DNA from 2 places in the Franconibacter pulveris genome. Region 1 is predicted to be linked to the other one. Evidence: predicted binding sites of a transcription regulator. Region 1 holds the regulator's gene; the other holds the start of a gene.
The links. The regulator LexA, encoded in region 1, represses DNA repair genes until DNA is damaged. The targets are predictions, from matches to a motif close to TNCTGTATGTACATACAGNA.

Region 1 (3,920 bases):
AGAAATTGGCGGCGATCTCTTCCATCAGCGCCACCGCGTTCTGCTGCGCTTTTTCGTGGGAGATTTTCTTGGTGCGCGCTTCGTCTTCGACCGCGCGAGCGATGGCTTTTGAGGCCAGCAGCTTATTGAACAGATCCTGGCGCGCCGGCAGACGCGGGCCTACCGCCGCCAGACGCTGGCGGGCGAAATGCATGCGCGCCACGCGGGCAAGCTTCTGCGCGATGGTTTTATCGGTGCCGTGCTCTGTCGCCATGCGGCGCAGGGATACCGGCTGCGAGAAGCGAACAAAGCTATCGCGGCCAAGCCAGGAGATAGCGAAAAACTTTTGTACGCCGTTAAGCAGGCGCAGCGGCGGGTTTTCTTCGCCTTTCTCACGCCCCGGCGCGCGGCCGAACATCACCGATACCGGCACCATCTGCACGTCGAGACCGGCATTGCTGCGATGCAGATCCAGGTACTCGTGAAACAGCTTGATGGACTCTTCTTTCGGCGTGTACCAGGTGAAAACGCGCGGGCCGCCGTGAATAAAGATGTAGCGGGGCAATTGCGTGCCATCGATTTCCAGCGGTTCTAACGGGTCCGGTAAATCGTGGGCCAGACACTGGGCGCGCAGCGTTAACAAATCCGCTTTGGAGTTGTACGGCAAGACGTACATGATGGGACGAGAGGTATCAAGCCCCAGCTCGGCGCAAGGATCCGCCGGAATAGACTTGCTTTTTACCAGCATACTTAATGGTAAATTCAGTAATTTGTAGTACATTCGTGGCCAACCGGACATAAACGATGTAAAGCCTCTGGTTAATAATGCAATGGCGCCGTCAGAATAGCAGAAACGATGCGGAATTTCTGTGGTGCTTCGTTGTTGAGCGCAATAGCATTGACGCTGATAAATCAAAAAGGTTTCTTTTTCATGGCCAATAACACCACCGGACTCACCCGAATCATTAAAGCGGCAGGCTACTCCTGGAAAGGAATTAGCGCGGCATGGAGGAATGAGGCGGCGTTCCGCCAGGAAGGCGTGGCGACAATACTCGCCATACTTATCGCCTGCTGGCTGGATGTCGACCCAATTACCCGCGTGCTGCTGATTGGCTCCGTTTTGCTGGTGATGATTGTGGAAATCCTGAATAGCGCTATCGAAGCGGTGGTTGACCGCATCGGGCCTGAGTTCCATGAGCTTTCCGGCCGCGCCAAGGATATGGGTTCGGCGGCGGTGTTGCTGGCGATTATCCTTGCCCTTATCACCTGGGTCACGCTGCTGTGGCAGCATTTGCGATAAGTTTTCCAGAATTGGCCGCGCTGGCGCGCTTTTTTGCGGGTAAGGTGGTTTCAAAATCGCCTTTAGCTGTATATACTCACAGCATTCACTGTATATTCACCCAGGGGGCGGAATGAAAGCATTAACTACCAGGCAACAAGAGGTGTTTGATCTCATTCGGGATCATATCAGCCAGACCGGCATGCCGCCTACTCGTGCCGAAATCGCGCAGCGTCTGGGGTTCCGTTCGCCCAACGCGGCGGAAGAGCATTTAAAAGCGCTGGCGCGTAAAGGCGTTATTGAAATCGTTTCCGGCGCTTCCCGCGGCATTCGTCTGTTGCAGGAAGATGAAGAGGGCCTGCCGCTGGTGGGGCGCGTCGCCGCTGGCGAACCGCTGCTGGCGCAGCAGCATATCGAAGGCCACTACCAGGTCGACCCTTCTCTCTTTAAGCCGAGCGCGGATTTTCTGCTGCGCGTTAGCGGCATGTCGATGAAAGACATCGGCATTATGGATGGCGATCTGCTGGCGGTGCATAAAACGCAGGATGTGCGTAACGGCCAGGTCGTGGTGGCGCGTATCGATGATGAAGTCACCGTTAAGCGCCTGAAAAAGCAAGGCAACACCGTCGAGCTGCTGCCGGAAAACAACGAATTCAAACCTATTGTGGTTGACCTGCGCGAGCACACCTTCTCTATTGAAGGGTTGGCCGTAGGGGTCATCCGCAACGGCGAATGGCTTTAACGCTCGCCTGATTGATAAACACACCGCAACGCAGCGCCCCTCGTTGCGGTTTTTTTTATCTTCTTTTCTCAGACTGCGTCCCCATGCCTTTTTTCTCACAGACTGACCGCGCGCTCTGGCGGCTTGCGCTGCCGATGATTTTCTCCAACATCACCGTTCCCCTGCTGGGCCTCGTCGATACGGCGGTCATAGGCCATCTTGACAGCGCCGACTATCTGGGCGGCGTGGCCGTAGGCGCAACCACCACCAGCTTCCTCTTTATGCTGCTGCTTTTTCTGCGTATGAGCACCACCGGGCTGACCGCGCAAGCCTTCGGCGCTCAGGATCCTACCCGGCTTGCCCGCGCGCTGGTGCAGCCGATACTGCTGGCCGTGGGGGCGGGGCTGATTATTATGCTGTTGCGTACGCCGCTGATTGACCTGGCGCTGCATATTGTCGGCGGCAGCGAAGCGGTATTGATGCAGGCAAGGCGTTTTTTAGAGATTCGCTGGCTTAGCGCCCCCGCGTCGCTCGCCAACCTGGTGCTACTCGGCTGGCTGCTTGGCGTGCAGTATGCGCGCGCTCCAGTGATCCTGTTAGTTGTGGGAAACCTGCTTAACATCGCGCTCGATCTCTGGCTGGTCATGGGCTTGCATCTGAATGTCCGGGGAGCGGCGCTTGCCACCGCGCTTGCCGAGTACGCCACTTTCTTTCTTGGCTTGTGGATGGTAAAGGGCGTGCTGAACAGGCGCGGCATCGGCGTTTCAATGCTCGCCACGGCGTGGCGCGGCGAGTTTCGTCGCCTGCTGGCGCTTAATCGCGACATCATGCTGCGTTCGCTGCTCTTGCAGCTCTGCTTTGCCGCCGTAACCATTTTTGGCGCACGCCTTGGCAGCGAAGTGGTCGCAGTCAACGCCATCTTAATGACCTTTTTAACGTTTACCGCTTACGCGCTGGATGGGTTCGCTTATGCCGTCGAAGCGCATTCCGGGCAGGCTTATGGCGCGCGAGACGGAAGCCAACTGCTGGATGTCTGGCAGGCGGCGTGTCGGCAGGCGGGCATTGTGGCGCTGGCGTTTAGCCTCTGCTGGGCCTTTTTCGGCGAAACGGTTGTTTCACTGCTGACCTCACTGCCCGCCTTGCAGCAGCAGGCCGACAACTATTTGCCCTGGCAGGTCGTGCTGCCGATTATTGGCGTGTGGTGTTATCTGCTGGACGGTATGTTTATCGGCGCGACGCGCGCATCTGAGATGCGCAACAGCATGGCGGTGGCGGCGCTGGGGTTTGCCGTCACGCTGCTTACGCTGCCGTGGCTTGGCAATCATGGTCTGTGGCTGGCGCTGACCGTTTTTCTTGCGCTGCGCGGCCTGTCGCTTGGTTACCTCTGGCGAAAGCGCTGGCGAGAGCAAAGCTGGTTCTTGCCGACGAACCATCGTTAACCAGGTCAGGTAAGCGGGGAGCGCTACGCGGGGTTCCCCCCTCTTTTTTATGCCGCTGGTTTGTACGACTAAAGTCGACTCGATGGTTAAAAATTCTGAATCGGTCCGTCATCACCGCATCGCGAACTATAATAATAATCACGTCCAGCAGATATTAAGTATTCATCAGGACGTTGAATGGAGTTTCACTTACACGACCGAATAAGAGGACTTTACAATGAACAGAGACGAAGCCGGCGGTAACTGGAAACAGTTTAAAGGTAAAGTGAAAGAGCAATGGGGTAAATTAACCGACGATGATATGACCGTCATCGAAGGGAAACGTGACCAACTGGTAGGTAAAATCCAGGAACGTTACGGCTATGAGAAAGATCAGGCAGATAAAGAAGTTACGGACTGGGAAAGCCGTAATGATTACCGCTGGTAATCCAGCAAGCACCTCAAATGTGATACCCCTCTGAGGTTATCCTGCCCAGGTACAAGGACGTACCATCCCCGTTTT
Region 2 (3,920 bases), 570 kb from region 1:
GTGGTTGCCGCCGCCGACCGAGCCGAGCGAAGCGGCATAGGGGTGCGCCGCCAGCGCCGGTGGCAAAGCCGCTTCCAGCCACTCTGGCGTCGCTGCATCGCTGTAGCTCTGCGCACGCTTTTCCAGCTTATCGAGATTCACTTTGCGGCTCTGCAGCGAGGTTTGCCACAGCCCCATGCCGCAGCCGATATCGTTGCCTACCAGCGCCGGGTAAAAATGGTTAACGGAGAAAAATGCCGCGCCGACGGGATACCCGCGGCCTGGATGCAGATCCGGCATGCCGACGACGCGCGTCATGCCCGGCAATCTGGCAGTGTTTAAAAGCTGCCGGGTGGCGTCGCTTTCGATCCAGAGGTCATCCGACGCAACGTAAGCGACGGCTTCAGATAAGGGACGTATAAAATTGCCCATATACCCATCCTGTAACAGGAAAAAAATAAGGATGTGGCAGACGAAAACCCGGGCAAAAAAAGCGAGGAAATTATTCCTGGGTCAGTCTGCAAAGCGTAATCAGCGGTGAGTAAGTCATGATGTGCCTCCTTTGCAGATGAAGAGAATGGAAAAAAACGGCTTGCATAATAACCACATGGCCACGCAGCCACAACCGCCAGCGGCGAAAAAAGGCGCCTGCCTATTAGTTTAGGTAGGGACAGGCCGGGCTGCATTATGTTGCCGACAGCGTTTTTACCATGCGGTAGTTAATAAACGTTTCTCCGCGCAGCGCCACGGTTTGCGCCTGCTCAATGCTAAAGCCGTTGGCCGCAAAAAACGGCCGCGCGGTGAGGCTCGCGTCGGTAGTCAGACGGGTTAACCGTTGCTGGCGGGCCGCCTGCTCCAGACGCGCCAGCAGCGCGGCGGCAACTCCCCGGCGCAGGGCCTGCGGGTGGACAAACAGCAAATCGATATGCCCTGCACGCTCAAGCGAGATAAACCCAAGCCGCTTTTCACCGTCGCAGGCGACAAAAACGCATGCGCGGGCGAGCCGTTCCCGCCAGCAGGCTTCGTCCACCTGCGCCCAGGCACGGATCTGGGCGGCGTTGTAGTCCCGGCTCGCCACTTCGCTAACCGAGAGAATAAACAGCTGCGCCAGCGAGGGGAGATCCTGCGGCTGGTAGTCGCGAAGGGTGACATTGTTCATCGTGATTTTTCCGGTCGGCTGTAGGGGGAAGCGTAACGCACTGCGTTTGTGTTGTCGTCAGCCCCTCTCCCCGGCGGGGAGAGGGCCAGGGTGAGGGTTTACGGTATACCCGGGGCGGATAACTGCACACCACCGCAGAACACTCCTGCCCGCCCTTAAAGCCCCAGCACCAGCTGACGTTCGATTTGCGGGTCGAGCAAGGTAACGTGCAGCCCCACCAGCCGCACGCCGCGCCCGCCCCGGCGTTCTTCCCACGTTTTACGGGCGGTGGCGAGCAAATCGTCCTTGTTAAGCATCGGCCAGACGTGCTCCTGCGTGGTGAGCTGGAAATCATCAAACTTCAGCTTCACTCCCTGACGGGCGATGCGCAAATCCGGCTGCACGGCGGCGAGGCGGCGCTCCAGCTCCGGGTAAAGGCGCTCGACAATCGCCTCGCACTCGGGCCATTCATGGATATCCTGTGCAAGCGTACGCTCCACCCCTACCGATTTACGCTGCCTGTCGCTGCTTATCTCGCGCTCGTCTATTCCCTGGCTGCGCTCCCACAGCACGCGGCCAAACTTGCCAAAGCGCTTGAGCAGCGCGGCGAGATCGCTGTTTTGCACATCCTCGCAGGTGCGCAGCCCAAGGTTTTCGAGCTTTGCCGCCGTCACTTTCCCCACGCCCGGGATCTTGCCGAGCGGCAGCGTGCGCAGAAACTCCGGCACCTCTTCCGGCGTTATCACATACTGCCCGTTGGGCTTGTTGAGATCGGAGGCGATCTTGGCGAGAAACTTCACCGGCGCGATGCCCGCCGAGGCGGTGAGCTGCAGCTCGTCCAAAATAGTCTGGCGAATCTCTTTCGCCATTAGCGTGGCGGAGCCGTAGCAGTGCGGACTGTCGGTAACGTCTAAATAAGCTTCGTCGAGCGACAGCGGTTCAATCAGCGAGGTATAGCGGGAGAAGATTTCCCGGATACGGGCGGAAGCTTCTTTATAGGCGTCAAAACGCCCCGGCAGCAGCGTGAGATGCGGACAAAGCTTGAGGGCCATGGCGGTGGGCATGGCGCTGCGCACGCCATATTTACGCGCCGGGTAGTTGGCGGTGCTGATTACGCCGCGCCGTTCGCGGCTGCCGCCGATGGCGAGCGGAATATCGCGCAGGGCCGGGTTGTCGCGCATCTCGACAGCCGCAAAAAAGCAGTCCATATCGACATGAATGATTTTACGCATCGCGAAGCCCCGCACTGTATGTTCATACAGTCTGGCAAAAAATGGGCGCGGCGGCAACCACCCTCCATTCGCTGTCATAAAGCTGTGATACCAAGAAGCCTTCGCCACCTGTTGAATAATAAAGATTAAGGGAGAAAAGCATGACCCGAGTTTCGCTTGCCGCGCTGCTGCTTACCGTCTCCGCCCTGGCCTGCGCCAGCCCGCAGCTGATAGCCCACCGGGGCGGCACCGGCGACGCGCCGGAAAACACCCTGCCCGCCATCGAGCTGGCGCTGAAAAACCGCGCCGACGCGGTGTGGGTAACGGTGCAGCTCAGCAAAGACGGCGTGCCGGTGCTTTATCGCCCGAGCGACTTAAGCGCGCTGACGAACAGCAACGGCCCGGTCTCCCGTTTCACCGCCGCAGAGCTTGGCGCCATCGACGCGGGCTGGAAATGGGGCGACACCACGCACCCCTGGCGCGGTAAAGGCGCCACTATCCCGACGCTGGAAGCCGTGCTGCAAAAGTGGCCGCAGACGCCGTTTTATCTCGACATCAAATCGCCGGACGCCGCGCCGGAGGAGATGGGACGACGGCTGCTGGCGGTGCTTGAGAAAACGCGCAGCCTCGGACGCGTGCGCGTCTACTCAACGGAAGACCGGTATATCAGCGCCCTGCCCGCCGCCGTGCCGCGCTTCGTCACCCGCAGCGAAACCCGCACCCGGCTGGCTACGGTTTCGCTCTCGCACCAGTGCCCGCCGCCTGTCGCCGATGAGCAACCGCGCTGGTATGGACTTGAGCTGAACCGCAACGTGGAGGTGGTGGAAAAATTCACGCTGGGCGAAGGCGTCTCCCCCGCGACGCTGACCTGGGATAAAGAGGCGATGGCGTGCTTTCGCTCGCACGGCGAAGCGCACATCCTCTTTTTCGGCGTTAACTCGCCGCAGGACTATGAAAAAGCGGTGGAACTGAACGCCGATGGCGTGATGGTGGATGCGCCGAGTCAGTTCAGCGCCCGCAAGGGTTAACGTTTCGCGCCGCGAAAGCGGCGCGCGTCATCTGAATTTTTACGTTTAAGCCAGACGTTTTTTGCGAACCTTCTGGCTCGCCTCCGGTCACATTACGCAGCGCTTTGGTGGTTTAAGTAAAACTGAAGTGTAAACGCAGCAGTCAACGCTTGCGAAAAATAACAGCGGTGCTAATGTGAGCGCTCCCGAGACAGAATAATCTTATTTTGGGCTCTCTCGCCGTCCTGGCATTGTTACAGATTTATCAAGGAAATAAGCAGTATGCGTAAAATTGCATTGTTTATCGCAATGCTCCTGATGCCGTGCATGTCTTTTGCCAGTTTGCTCAGCAGCGACAGTAACACCCCTATCAAATCAGAACTAAAACAGCAGTTAATGGGTTCGCCGGTCTATATCCAGATCTTCAAAGAAGAGCGCACGCTGGATCTTTACGTGAAGATGGGCGAACAGTATCAACTGCTCGACAGCTATAAAATCTGTAACTACTCCGGCGGTCTGGGCCCGAAACAGCGCCAGGGCGATTTTAAAAGCCCGGAAGGGTTTTATACCGTAGAGCGTCCGCAG

Region 2: the regulator LexA is predicted to act here: its motif matches at 2,362-2,381, upstream of dinB (DNA polymerase IV).

The regions. Positions count from the first base shown of each region.
Region 1 covers NZ_CM165555.1:355,922-359,841, forward strand. Annotated here, with positions in the region: gene plsB (glycerol-3-phosphate 1-O-acyltransferase PlsB) at 1-778, opposite strand, end outside; gene ACU4F7_RS01765 (diacylglycerol kinase) at 911-1,279, shown strand; gene lexA (transcriptional repressor LexA) at 1,392-2,000, shown strand; gene dinF (MATE family efflux transporter DinF) at 2,084-3,418, shown strand; gene ACU4F7_RS01780 (CsbD family protein) at 3,636-3,845, shown strand.
Region 2 covers NZ_CM165555.1:925,536-929,455, reverse strand. Annotated here, with positions in the region: gene ACU4F7_RS04425 (RNA ligase RtcB family protein) at 1-411, opposite strand, end outside; gene ACU4F7_RS04420 (GNAT family N-acetyltransferase) at 665-1,138, opposite strand; gene dinB (DNA polymerase IV) at 1,294-2,349, opposite strand; gene ACU4F7_RS04410 (glycerophosphodiester phosphodiesterase family protein) at 2,490-3,356, shown strand; gene dpaA (peptidoglycan meso-diaminopimelic acid protein amidase) at 3,618-3,920, shown strand, end outside.